DNA from 3 places in the uncultured Exiguobacterium sp. genome. Region 3 is predicted to be linked to each of the others. Evidence: a T-box and tRNA genes for the amino acid it is inferred to sense, from the RefSeq annotation. Region 3 holds a T-box; the other regions hold tRNA genes.
The links. A T-box is a leader RNA that pairs with one kind of tRNA and senses whether it is charged. The one in region 3 lies ahead of ACHWTJ_RS05025 (valine--tRNA ligase), so its partner is inferred to be a tRNA-Val.
Positions count from the first base shown of each region.

Region 1: it has a tRNA-Val gene. The T-box ahead of ACHWTJ_RS05025 (valine--tRNA ligase) is inferred to sense a tRNA for this amino acid. The anticodon was not compared.
Region 2: it has a tRNA-Val gene. The T-box ahead of ACHWTJ_RS05025 (valine--tRNA ligase) is inferred to sense a tRNA for this amino acid. The anticodon was not compared.

Region 1 is NZ_CAXYJR010000002.1:82,521-87,196, reverse strand. It holds gene ACHWTJ_RS00640 (hypothetical protein) at 1-144, shown strand, start outside; gene ACHWTJ_RS00635 (metallophosphoesterase family protein) at 181-915, opposite strand; gene ACHWTJ_RS00630 (PTS transporter subunit IIC) at 1,279-2,301, shown strand; tRNA gene ACHWTJ_RS00625 (tRNA-Val) at 2,400-2,472, opposite strand; gene ACHWTJ_RS00620 (efflux RND transporter permease subunit) at 2,659-4,676, shown strand, end outside.
Region 2 is NZ_CAXYJR010000002.1:71,934-76,609, reverse strand. It holds gene ACHWTJ_RS00590 (response regulator transcription factor) at 1-204, opposite strand, end outside; gene ACHWTJ_RS00585 (ATP-binding protein) at 206-1,555, opposite strand; gene ACHWTJ_RS00580 (YdhK family protein) at 1,702-2,256, shown strand; tRNA gene ACHWTJ_RS00575 (tRNA-Val) at 2,302-2,374, opposite strand; gene ACHWTJ_RS00570 (nitroreductase family protein) at 2,516-3,142, opposite strand; gene yhfH (protein YhfH) at 3,327-3,473, shown strand; gene ACHWTJ_RS00560 (polysaccharide deacetylase family protein) at 3,666-4,511, shown strand; gene ACHWTJ_RS00555 (YkyA family protein) at 4,527-4,676, shown strand, end outside.
Region 3 is NZ_CAXYJR010000005.1:662,700-667,375, reverse strand. It holds gene ACHWTJ_RS05025 (valine--tRNA ligase) at 1-2,588, opposite strand, end outside; T-box leader at 2,640-2,869, opposite strand; gene hemL (glutamate-1-semialdehyde 2,1-aminomutase) at 2,924-4,234, opposite strand; gene hemB (porphobilinogen synthase) at 4,231-4,676, opposite strand, start outside.

The sequences.
Region 1 (4,676 bases), on a different contig from region 3:
ATCAGTCTTGTCCTTGCCTTTTTCGTGGCCCCTATCCTTGCGCTATTCTTCTACTGGTCACGTCACTCATTGAAACGAAATATCGGCATCCTGTTACTGATCATCGTCTGTCTCGTCTCCATCACGACGAAACTATCTACTTGAACGACTTCCTTCATGAAATACTCATGAAGGTTTTTTTCATGTCCTACTACCGAAGAAAAGTCGGCGCATCAACTCACGTTCCGGCATCTCCGTCGTATTGAGAACGTCTAAAAATGGTCGATCATCATATGAAAGTTTCACGATTTCTGAACGGACTTGGTCCTTCTCCCAATCGATGATTGCTACTGGGGCGATGGCTGTTTCTTGACATCCAAGTGCACCTGGATTAATAAAGAGTGTTTGCTCTGTCTCAACTTGTTGCGCTGGATGATGGTGACCAAAACCAATGATTCGCGCCTCATTTCCAGCAAACAAGACGGATAAGTTTTTTTTCGTTCCATTCACTGCTTGCTTTAAGGGTTCTTCACCAATCTTCTTCGTCTGGTCGGCATAAGCATAATGTGTCAAGTACATCGTTTGTTTCTGATGCGTGACATTTAAGATACGCGGTAAATGCTCCAAATACTTTTGATTCTCTTGTGTCAATGTATCCGCAATCCATTGGTGGTGTTCTTTCGCATGGCGATAACTAGCTGGATAGTTATCCCCACGGATTAAAGCAAGGACACACTCATCATGATTCCCAGAAATCGTCTGGATATCAGACCGTTGTCTTAATAAATCGATGACCTCATTATGCTCTGGTCCAATACCGACAAGATCACCTAGACAATAGATGGCATCGATATCTGATTGTTGATCAAGATAGGACAAAACCGCACGCAAAGCGGATGCATTGCCGTGAATATCTGTAAAAAGTATGACTTTCATGTAAACGCCTCCATTGTTGATACGTTAGGATTTCCCGATGATACCGTGAATTCCTTTCAGATTTCAGGAAAAAATAAATTGTCAGAAAATATTGATTATTAATCAAGAGCATGTTAGTCTTAGAAAAATTCACAGAGAGGGGCACGATCGAATGATTCCGACGCAACAGCCATTTAACCAAGCCGGACGACTGATTATTCTATGCATGAGGGACTGAAAATTTTTCCGATGATGAAACGGAAATGATTTTTGGGCCCTTCTTTCGATGCATCGAATGAGGCGCCCGCACAGAATGAGTGGCGCCTATCCCAAAAACGGATAGGCTTTTTTCATGGCAAAAAAATAGAGATAGATAGAGAGAGGATGACAACGTTGAAAGAATATGCGATGGATCGAATGGTAAAAGTATCAGCTGGAATGGCAAATGCCGTTCTTGTAACACTCGGTGTCGGACTCCTGATTGAGACACTCGGAAATCTTCTACATATCCAAATGCTACTGACGATTGGCGGCGTCGCAAAAGTATTACTTGCTCCAGCACTTGGTGCCGGTATTGCTTTTCAGCTCGGAGGAAACACACTTGTCCTATTCAGTGCGATGATCGCAGCGACGATCGGCGGTGCTGCGCTTCAATCAACCGCTTCTGGACTCGTTCTTGTACCCGGTCAGCCGATCAGTGCGTTACTCGCAGCTGCTGTCGCCGTATACGTCGGAAAACGCATGACTGGAAAAACGAAATTCGACATGATGGTTATCCCGATGAGTGCTGTCCTTGCTGGCGGTGTGACCGGAATCGGTGCTGCTGCCGTCACGACACCACTCCTTACAAAATTCAGTGCCATGATCACAGCTTCAGTCGAGTCTTCTCCTATCGCAACTTCTCTTGTCATCGCACTTATTTTTAGCGTCTTATTAATGTCTCCTGCCTCGTCCGCTGCACTCGCTATCGCTTTACAACTCGATCCCGTCGCAAGTGCCGCCGCACTGATTGGCTGTTCCGCTCAATTCGTCGGCTTCACATTGATGGCATATCGTCAGACGGATCCAGGTGGTTTGATTGCTTCATTCTTTGTAACACCTAAAGTACAATTTCCGAATATCGTTAAAAATCCGCGTCTTGTCGTTGCACCTTTCCTTGCAGCCATGATTTCGGCACCTATTGCGACGCTACTTCTATCGTTGAAAGTACCGTATGAACTTGCAGGACTCGGACTAAATTCGATGATCGCGCCACTTAATATCTTCGTCAACCAAGGTCCTCAGGCGTTCCTCGTCTTCTTCTTGACTGGTGTCGTTCTACCTGGCGTCTTGACACTCGTCTTCTATCGTTTGACGACTGTCGCAGGGTGGACGAAGCGCGGTGATCTTCATCTCGAAATTCAATAAAACAATTTACCTCCCTTCCAACTATTCCTGATTGATTTCGGGAATAGTTTTTTTAACGCAAAAAAAAATCGCTCCTTCTAAAAGGAACGATTTCGGTATGATTCTGACTGGGCTCGAACCAGCGACCTCTACCCTGTCAAGGTAGCGCTCTCCCAGCTGAGCTACAGAATCATGCTGTATTGTTACTGGGCATGTTTTTATTATAGCAGCATATCGAAAAGTGTAAAGCCTTTTTAACAAAAAAATTTATCTTTTTTCAAAAAGATCATTTTTATTAAAAACAGTTTTAAAGTTGCGGGTTCTATGAGTGTCCTCTACTATGTAAATAAGCACATATAAAATGAAAGGAGTGTTCATATGAACTTTTTAACCCGATTTAGTTTGAAGAACTCGGTTGCTGTCTTCATCATTGCCATTCTTTTAGTTTTAGGAGGCGTCTATTCCTTCTCAAAATTAAAAGTCGATCAATTTCCTGAAATCGAATTTCCTCAAATCTCTATTGAAGCAGTCTATCCTGGTGCTTCGCCTGACGACGTTGACAAACAAGTCGTCTCAAAGCTTGAAACTGCCTTGAAAGGAATCGAAGGTGCTACCAAGCTGACAAGCTCTTCTTACGAAAGTATTGGTATCTTAAACATCGAATTCCCATTCGATACCGATATGGATAAGGTTGAACAACAAATTGATGCTGCTATTCAGGATGCGAATCTCCCTGAGGAAGCAACGACGAAATTGAATCGTCTATCGTTCGGTTCATTCCCGATCTATAACATCTCCTTCTTCAGTAAGGACGGTAAAGACATCGAGAAAATCCTCAAAGAGGATATCGAGCCTGAATTAAATAAGATTCCAGGTATCAACAGCGTTTCGGTTGGCGGCTACAAGGATGATCTCGTTCAAATCACCGTCGATAAAAAGAAAGCGACAGAAGCAGGACTCTCACTCTCGAGTATCAAGGAACAGATCAATGGAAAGTATGTTTCCTTCCCGTCCGGTCAATTATCGGAAAACGATTCGAAGATTCCGATTCGTGTCGAGGAAAAATTAGAAAATCTAGATAAATTAAAAAATCTTCAATTAACACCTGCTGCTGGTGCGACAGGTTCAGCTAGTAGTGGTCAAACAGGCGGTTCGTCCGCTGGCGGTCCACCACAAGGGGCAACACAAGGAGCACCAAGCACAACAGGTGGAACGGCTACGAATCAAACATCGCAACCTGCAGAACCGATTCGCCTAGCAGATATCGCGAAAATCGAAGCGGTCTCGCAACAAAGTGAAAAAACACGTTACGATTTAAAAGACTCCTTATCGATGGCAATCACGAAGAAACAAGATGCCAACACGGTCGAAATCGCAGATGAAGTCACAAAGGTCCTCAATAAATATGATGATCAAGTCGACTACACGATCGGGATCGATTCAGCGAAGGATATTGAGGAGTCCGTCGCGACACTTGTCAAAGAAGGATTACTCGGTGCGCTCTTCGCATCGCTCGCTGTTCTATTATTCTTACGGAACATCCGCGCGACGATTATTGCCATCGTGTCGATTCCATTGTCATTACTCATCGCCGCTATCTTCTTGAACTGGCAGGACATTTCACTAAACATCATGACACTAGGTGGGATGGCTGTCGCAGTCGGTCGTGTCGTTGATGATAGTATCGTCGTCATCGAGAACATCTTCCGGCGCGTCCGAAAATCAGAATCCGGCATGACGGATGAGATCATCGAACAATCGACAAAAGAAATTCTAAAAGCAATCACATCATCAACGCTGACGACCGTCGTTGTCTTCCTGCCGATCGGATTTGTCGGTGGGATTACTGGTAAGTTCTTCTTACCGTTCGCTTTGACGATTATTTTCTCATTACTCGCTTCACTACTTGTGGCGATCACGATCGTACCGATTCTTGCGAAATTTGCATTCAAGAAGGTACCAGCGGAAGAAAAAGAAGGCGCTCTCCAACGCTGGTACGGCAAGCTGATTGAAAAATCACTTTCGCATAAGGCGATCATCTTGGTCGTATCGTTCGTCCTTCTCGGTGGTTCCCTAGCGATCGTACCGCGTCTTGGCTTTACGTTTATTCCGAACGAAGCCTCAAAGACATTAACCGCATCACTTGAACTTCCGGCTGCTACATCTCTTGAAAAAACAAGTGACGTCTCGTTTGAGATGGAAAAGATGTTCGACAAAGAAAAAGCCATTGCTGACGTGACGACTTCTGTCGGAGCACGTGACTTCACGACAGGTTTACGTCTCGATAATAAAGCAAGTTATTTCTTGAATCTAAAGGATGGCGTGAACGTCGAGAAAACGATCAAATCACTTGAGACACAGATGGAAGACATCGCTCAAGACGAAAACGTCGATGT
Region 2 (4,676 bases), on a different contig from region 3:
TCGAATGAGACGACAACATGTCCAGCCATCCATATCCGGCATCATGACATCTAGTAAAATCAGGTCGAATACGTGCTGACGGCAGAGATCAAGAGCTTGTTGCGCAGAATCCACAAGCTGACACGTGTACCCATACGGCTGAATATACAGTTTGAGCAGTTCAAGCATTCTTGGTTCATCATCTACGATCAATACATGCGGCATTTTATTTCTCCTTCCACTGCAGTGTCACTTGTGTTCCATGTCCAAGCTGACTCTTGATGTTCAATTCTGCTCCATGTGTCTGAGCAATTGCTTCAACGATGGAGAGTCCGATTCCAGTTCCTCCATGTTTTCGAGAACGAGATGCTTCCGTTCGGTAGAGCCGTTTCGTTACATGAGGTAAAGATTCTGCAGCGATCCCTTCTCCTGTATCTTCGATTTGAATGAAAGCCCCTACTGCGTTGACACCATAACGAACGATAATTTTTCCCGACGTCGTATGTCGTCGTGCATTTTCAATGATATTCACGATCATCTGACGGAGCTGCTGAGCGTCACCCATCACTTCTAATCGCTCACCTTCTATCTCGAACGAAACATTTTCTTGTTCGATGTCCAGGCGCATCAATCGTATCACTTGATGAATCAAGTCTTCGACATCGACAGGTTTTCGTTCCATCATAAAAGCATTCGCATCAATGCGTGCTAGCCAAAATAATTGCTCAATCCATTCATTCATTTGCTGACTTTCTTCTCGAATGATCGTAATGTAGCGTTGTTGCTCATCCGGCGTCAACGTTTGACGTTCGAGAATGTCCGCGTATCCCTTTATATATGTCAATGGTGTTCGTAGTTCATGAGATACGCTTGCTAAAAATTCGGATCGTTCCCGATTCAAAAAATCGAGATCCTGTTTTAATTGCTGAATCGAACGTGCCAATTGTCCCAGTTCGTCTTGTCGATCAATCGGCAACTCTCCACCTTCTCCATCTAATAGGCGTGCCGTCGCTTTTTCCATCTGAATCAACGGACGAGAGATGAGTCGGGTCGTCCAAATACTTGCCGCACCTGCTAATAATAGTGCGAGCAGACCCACTTGGAAAAACTGCTGTTTCAACGGATTAAGTACGTGATCTACGATTGCTTTAGAAGCGAACATGAAGACATGACCCTGATGTTCTCCGTCGATGGTGATGGGACTGTCCGTCATTAAAAAGTCACGCATCGTCACGATTTTTCCTTGTTGACGGTAATCGAAATCCGTATGCTCTAGCACACTTTTCATCTCATTCGACAAAGGTCGCGACGCTTCGAGTTGTTTTCCATCTGCATCAGTAATCACCACAGTAAACGATGAATCTGCTTCCATCATGCTGACATGGCGCATCGTCGTTTGGTCATAGGAATCGACAAGGACATCACGATGGGTATTTCCTCGGTTCAGTAAACCGTCCACTACTTCCTGCGTTCGTGTTTGAGACAACTGATAATACAACGTCCCAAACAACACACTGCCACAAATTAAAAATGCCGCAAGCACGATTCCTCCGACCGAGTATGAAATACGACGCATGACATTTCCTCCCTTTCTCTTCACTTTAGTATAGCGAAAAAAAACACGATCGACGCTGACAAACGAAACTGTCACCTCATCTGCACACGATTTGCACATACGCTGGGTATAGTAAAAAAGACTAGTAAATTCAGGAGGGTTTTAATATGAAAAAATCATTGACGTTAACCGCTCTGGCTCTTAGTTCTACGCTTTGGCTCGGTGCGTGTGGATCCGATTCAAATAACGATGGAAGTAATAGTGACTCACACGACATGTCCCATGGAGACATGATGCATTCGAGTGATGGAAAGTTACCATCCGGTTTAAAGGAAGCCAGTAATCCAACTTACCCAAAAGGAAGTAACGTCACCTTGACGACAAATCATATGGATGGAATGAATGGAGCAAACGCCACTATTGCTGGAGCTTATGATACCGTTGTCTATGCGATTAGTTACAAACCGACCAATGGTGGAAAGATGGTGAAAAATCATAAATGGGTCATCCAAGAAGAACTCGACCCAGTGCCGACTAAACCTTTACAAGTTGGTGATGAAACAACTGTAAAAGCGGATCATATGAAAGGTATGGATGGAGCTAAAGCGACGATTGATGAAGTAAAAGAAACTACTGTCTATATGGTGAACTATAAACCGACAGACGGTGGAGAGATGGTGAAAAATCATAAATGGGTCACAGAGGATGAGATAAAGAAATAATAAAAAAGCCCGCTTTTCCTCTAAAGGAGAAGCGGGCTTTCGGTATGATTCTGACTGGGCTCGAACCAGCGACCTCTACCCTGTCAAGGTAGCGCTCTCCCAGCTGAGCTACAGAATCATGTTTGCAGTACGTTATGTACTTGCTAGGACATGTATTAATATATCAAGAAACTAAAAGGCTGACAAGTCTTTTTCCGAAAAAAAAATAAAAAAATTTAAAATGGAGGAATCAAACCCCGCTTCCCCCATTTTGAATGACTTACAGGAATGTCGAAACTTGATTGATCGGTAAACGTAGTGCCGGACGTTTTTTTGCATCTTCAACCGCTTTTCCGACAGCAATCAACATGACTGGTACATACCGTGACTCGGTGATGAACGTTTCCGCAAAACGTTGATGATCGAATCCACCCATTGCGAGTGTTGATAATCCACGCGCTTCTGCCGCAAGCATTAATTGCATCGCAGCAAGGCTCGCATTCGACATCGCTGCGTCGCGACCGTACGCCTCACTTTGATAAGCGCCTTCTACCTGTGCCTTGATCGAATCAAACAGATCCTCTGTCATGCCACCTGCTTCTACTGCTGGACCATATACCGGATTGTAGTTTCGATTAGCTTGAACATCACCTAAGATCGCAATGACTGCTGAAGCCGAAGTGATAGCCGGCTGATTGTATGCGATCGGTGCAAGCTGTTGCTTCGCTTCTTCCGAATGAAAGACCGTGAAATGCCAGTGTTGTAAATTCCAAGCGCTTGGTGCCGCTGTTGTCCATTCTAGCAGTTCTTCCACTTCCTGTTTTGAAAGTTTGAACGTTTCGTCATAATGACGAACAGATCGTCTTTCTGTTAAAACTCGCATCGTATCCAGTGTTGCTTGTGTCATGTATGAATCCCCCTTATCATTATCAGGTTACTTAGGTATCGTAGCACGTCCATTTTTTATTGTCCTCTGTCAATACTCGATATTCAGAATCTGTTATAAAACAATAGTTGACATTAAACAACTGTACTAATACAATAAAACTAATAAAACTCATTGTATTTTATTTTGAAGGAGGAATACACATATGGAACAACCCCTTTATCAAGAAGCATCTGCTGAATTTTATCGTGAACTTCCCGTTAAGACGTGTGCCCATTGTGGAAAAGAAATGGATGAACAATGTGAATCCTATCAAACGGAATGCGATGAGTGTGCTGTAACGGAACACTAATAACACAAAAAACAATCACTTAATCAGTGGTTGTTTTTTTATTTTGCACATTCTTTTTCTAATTAAACTAATATTTTTTAGAAAAATCGATTTTCCGTCATCTTTTTGTCATCTGTTTGTTACAAAAGAAACAGTCAGAATGTTACATTATCTGTATATGATATTTTTTGACAAAAGGAGCGACAGACAACGATGGATCCATTTACCTCAAGCCACGCTAGCGAACTCGGTCCACGACCGCGGACAAAAAAAAGAAAGTTTTTCCCTCGACTCTTCTTACTTCTTACACTCGTTTTTCTCGGAGTCGGAGGATACGTTGCTTATCGATACGTCTTCACGCCTGAACAACAGGCAATTACTGCCGGTAAGTCCATTACCGAAGTTCCTGTCGTCAACATGGAGAAAGCACGTGTCGAAAAATGGAATGGCGTGACGAAAAAAGTCGCTTATTTAACATTTGAGGACGGTCCATCCGCATTAACACCGGATTTACTTCGGACATTGGATCAACTTCATACACGCGCTACCTTCTTTTATCTCGGACCACAGATAGATGCTTTCCCGAAAGAAGTTAAAGCTGCCGCAAAAGCTGGTCATTATATCGGATTACACGGGGAAACACACGATTACGATACATTGTACGAAAAAGGAAAGTATGTCTCAGAGATGCAAAGTGTTCAGAAGAAAATCCATGAGTTGACGAAGCTAACACCACATTTGACACGACCACCTTATGGCTCTGATCCAGGCATCACGAAAAAAATGGCATCTGCCATTCATTCAGCAGACTTCCGTGTGTGGGACTGGTCGATCGATTCAATGGACTGGTATTACAAAGATAGTGCAAAAGAAGTCGCAAATACGGTCATTCGGCGAGCAGAGCGTCCGTTTGAAATCATTCTTTTACATGAACAACCACAAGCCATCAAAGCTCTTCCCGCCATCGTTGACGGACTTCAGAAAAAGGGCTATCAATTCGCAATTTATGATGAGGACTTCCATACTCCATATAACTTCGCGAATCATTCAAATCTATAAGGAGTTAACGTTCAGATGAAAAAAAAACTCATAATGATGCTGCTCCTATCAAGTTTCGGACTGGCAGCTTGTTCCAACGATTCACCAGCCTCTCTTCATGAACAGCTAGAGCAACAAGTCAAAGGTGAGGAGAAAGCATTCACGCTAGCTGATCAGCGTGCTCGA
Region 3 (4,676 bases):
GTATAATCAAGTGCCTTCGCTTTTTCTTCATCAATGACGTGTGCCGGTGCTTTGCCGACGAAGCCAGGGTTGTTTAGTTTTTTCTCGACCCGTTCGACTTCTTTCGTATACTTGACGAGTTCTTTATTCAAGCGCGCGATTTCTTCCTCGATGTTGATCAAGTCAGCGAGTGGGATGAATAATTCTGCTCCCGTCACAATCGCACTCATTGCTTTTTCTGGCGCTGGCATCTGCTCTTCAATCCGGAGTTCAGACGCGTTCGTGAACTTCTGCAAGTACGAGCTGTTTGACGACAAGTCGTCTTGAACACGTGCGTCATTCGTCGAGATGAACAGTTGGATCTGTTTCGACATCGGTGCGTTGACTTCCGCACGGATGTTACGAACCGAACGGATGACGTTCTGAACCGCTTCGAATGCTGGAACAGCTTCCGGGAAGTCGAGTGACGCTTCGCGTGTTGGCCATGCAGCACGTGTGATCGTCTCGCCTTCATGCGGTAAGTGTTGCCAGATCTCTTCCGTGATGAACGGCATGAACGGGTGCATCAGACGCATGATTCGGTCGAGCGTGTACGCAAGAACTGAACGCGTCGTCTGTTTCGCTGCTTCATCTTCCCCGTTGAGCGGTAACTTCGCCATCTCGATGTACCAGTTACAGAAGTCTTCCCAGATGAAGTGATAGAGAATACGTCCCGCTTCACCAAACTCGTATTTATCCGATAGACGTGTTACGTCGTCAATTGTCGTCTGTAAGCGTGTCAGGATCCACTTATCTGCGAGTGATTTCTCGCCTGTCAAATCGATCTGATCAAACGTTAGACCATCCATGTTCATCAAGGCAAAACGGCTTGCGTTCCACAGTTTGTTCGAGAAGTTCCATGTTGCTTCGATTTTTTCCCAGTAGAAGCGGAGGTCGTTCCCTGGCGTTGAACCTGTCGTTAAGAACCAACGGAGCGAGTCAGCACCATACTTCTCGATGACATCCATCGGGTCAATTCCGTTCCCGAGAGATTTCGACATCTTGCGTCCTTCCGAATCACGAATCAATCCGTGGATCAAGACGTCTTGGAATGGACGTTGTCCTGTGAATTCGTACGATTGGAAGATCATCCGTGATACCCAGAAAGCGATGATGTCATAACCCGTAACGAGTGTCGATGTCGGGAAGTATTTTTGATAATCAGCAGCGTCCGTGTTCGGCCATCCCATCGTCGAGAACGGCCAGAGCGCTGAAGAGAACCACGTATCAAGGACATCGTTGTCTTGCTCCCAGTTCTCGATATCGGCTGGTGCTTCCTTGCCAACGTAGACTTCACCTGTTTCTTTATGGTACCAAGCCGGAATCCGATGTCCCCACCAGAGTTGACGGCTGACACACCAGTCACGGATGTTTTCCATCCAGCGTACGTACGTGTTTTCAAAGCGTTGTGGAACAAAGTTAACCTTGTCTGGTCCTTGTTGCTCCTCGAGTGCTTTTTGCGCGAGTGGCTCCATTTTGACGAACCATTGGAGTGAGAGATAAGGCTCGACAATCGCGTCTGAACGTTCTGAGTGACCGACAGAGTGCAAGTGTGGTTCGATTTTGATTAAAACACCTTCAGCTTTTAAATCTTCAACGATTTGTTTACGGCATTCGAAACGATCCATGCCTTCATATTTCCCTGCGTTCTCGTTCATCGTTCCATCTTCATTCATGACGAGGACACGTGGTAGCTCGTGACGGTTACCGACTTCAAAGTCGTTCGGGTCGTGGGCTGGTGTGATCTTAACGACACCTGTACCGAACTCCATGTCGACGTAGTCATCAGCAACGATCGGAATCTCGCGACCAACGATTGGTAACGTGATCGTTTTTCCGACAAGGTGAGCGTAACGCTCATCCTTCGGGTTCACGGCAATCGCTGTATCACCGAGCATCGTCTCAGGACGTGTCGTCGCGAGTTCCACGTGACCTGAACCGTCCGTCAGTGGGTAGCTGAAGTGATAGAACGCACCTTCGATATCCTTATAGATGACTTCGATATCTGAGATCGCTGTTTTTGTCGCTGGGTCCCAGTTAACGATATATTCGCCGCGATAGATCAAGCCTTTTTCGTAAAGTTTCACGAAGACTTCTTGAACCGCTTCTGATAATCCTTCGTCAAGTGTGAAACGCTCCCGTGAATAGTCGAGTCCGAGTCCGAGTTTTGCCCATTGTGCACGGATCGTTGACGCGTACTCTTCTTTCCATGCCCAAGATTGTTCAAGGAATTTCTCGCGACCCATTTCAAGACGTGATTGTCCTTCTGCCCGCAGTTTTTGTTCGACTTTTGCTTGCGTCGCGATACCGGCATGGTCCATTCCTGGTAGGTAAAGAACGTCAAACCCTTGCATCCGTTTCATCCGTGTCAGCATGTCTTGTAACGTCGTGTCCCACGCGTGACCAAGGTGCAATTTACCTGTGACGTTCGGTGGTGGAATGACGATCGTGTACGGCTCTTTCTCTGGATCCTGATCGGCTTTGAAATAGTCACCTTTCACCCAAAAGTCGTACCATTTTTCTTCTGTTGCCTGCGGATCATACTTCGTTGGCATTGATAATTCCTGCATCTTGATCGCTCCCTTTTTGTCCATAATAAAAAACGGCTTCTCTCGTCCTATGCTAAGGACGAAAGAAAGCCGTTGCTTTTTTCCGCGGTACCACCTTAGTTCATCCACAATCGGATGCCCTCGAGCCACGTAACGTGTGGAGGACGGATATCGCTCGTAAGACTCACGATACCAGCTCGTGGGGTGACCTTCCTCCTGTTCGCCCGTCACATCTTTCAGCCAAGGATGTGTTCTCTACACCGGTACGAATACAGGACTACTCTTCCCGTCATCGCTGTTGCCATTTTCTTCTTTATTCATTTTAGCCGAGAGTTCAAGTAATCGTCAAGAACTGCTTAACGACCAAATTCAACTTGGAGTTCCTTGAATGTCAATTCAACGGCTTCGATCGTCCGCTCGATGTCTTCGTCCGTATGGGCAATCGACAAGAAGAGACCTTCGAATTGTGACGGTGGTAAGAAGACACCACGCGCCGCCATCTTTTGATAATACGAACGGAACATCTCAAGGTTCGATGTTTTCGCTTTTTCGAAGTTCGTGACACGTTCATCCGTGAAGAAGACACCGAACATCGCGCCTGCACGGTTCGTCGTCAACGGAATGTTGTACTTCGCCGCAGCGTTCAGGTAGCCTTCCGACAGACAGCTCGCTTTCCGGTCGAACTCTTCATAGTGTTCCGGTTTCAATTGTGTCAATGTCGCTAAACCCGCTGCCATCGCGAGTGGGTTCCCGGATAACGTACCTGCTTGATAGATTGGACCTTGTGGTGCGATCTGTTCCATGATGTCACGACGTCCACCGTAAGCACCGACTGGCATTCCGCCGCCGATGACTTTACCGAGACACGTGATATCCGGTGTGACACCGAAATGTCCTTGGGCACAGTGGAATCCGACACGGAAACCGGTCATAACTTCGTCAAAGATCAGTAAAGCGCCGTTTTCTGACGTGATGTCCCGTAAGCCTTCGAGGAATCCCGGTTCTGGTGGCACGAAGCCCATGTTCCCAGCAGCCGGTTCGACGATGACACCGGCGATATCGTCGCCGTGTTTTTCGAACGCGATTCGAACAGCGTCCAAATCATTGTACGGAACTGTCAGTGTCATGCTTGCGATTTGCGCTGGAACGCCTGGTGAATCTGGTAGTCCGAGTGTCGCGACACCTGAACCTGCTTTGATCAAGAGCGAGTCGCCATGACCGTGGTAACAGCCTTCGAACTTGAGAATTTTTGTCCGACCTGTATAGCCACGTGCGAGACGAAGCGCTGCCATCGTTGCTTCTGTTCCTGAGTTGACCATCCGGACGACTTCGACCGACGGCACCCGACTGATGACGACTTCCGCCATCGCTGATTCGATTTCCGTTGGTGTTCCGTAGCTCCAGCCACGTGTCGCTTGTTCTTGGATCGCTGACGTGACGATTGGATCAGCATGTCCGAGAATCATTGGTCCCCATGACAAGACGTAATCGATATACTCTTTGCCATCGATATCATAGAGCTTTGAACCTTTTGCGTGATCTGCGAAAATCGGTGTCATCCCGACCGATTTATAGGCACGGACCGGGCTGTTGACACCACCCGGCATGAGCGGGAGTGCCCGCTCGAATGCTTCTTTTGATTTTGAGTTTTGGTTAATTAAGCTCATTTCGACCCCTCCAGGTAACGACAAATGTCTTTTGCGAAATAGGTGATGATTAAATCAGCGCCTGCTCGTTTAAAGCCAAGCATCGTCTCAAGGACGATTCGTTCTTCGTCGATCCAGCCGTTCAAGGCAGCGGCTTTGACCATCGCATACTCACCCGATACGTTATAGGCGACGATCGGCAGGTCAATTCGTTCGCGCACATCACGAATGATATCCATGAAAGCGAGAGCTGGTTTAACGATCATGAAGTCAGCTCCTTGATCGACGTCCGCTGTTGCTTCGCGGAACGCTTCGCGACGGTTTGCTGGATCCATTTGATAACCTTTTCGGTCGCCTTCTCCCGGTGCCGAGTTCGCTGCATCACGGAATGGACCGTAATAAGCAGACGCATATTTAACACCATAGCTCATGATCGGAATATGACTGAAGCCGTTCTCGTCTA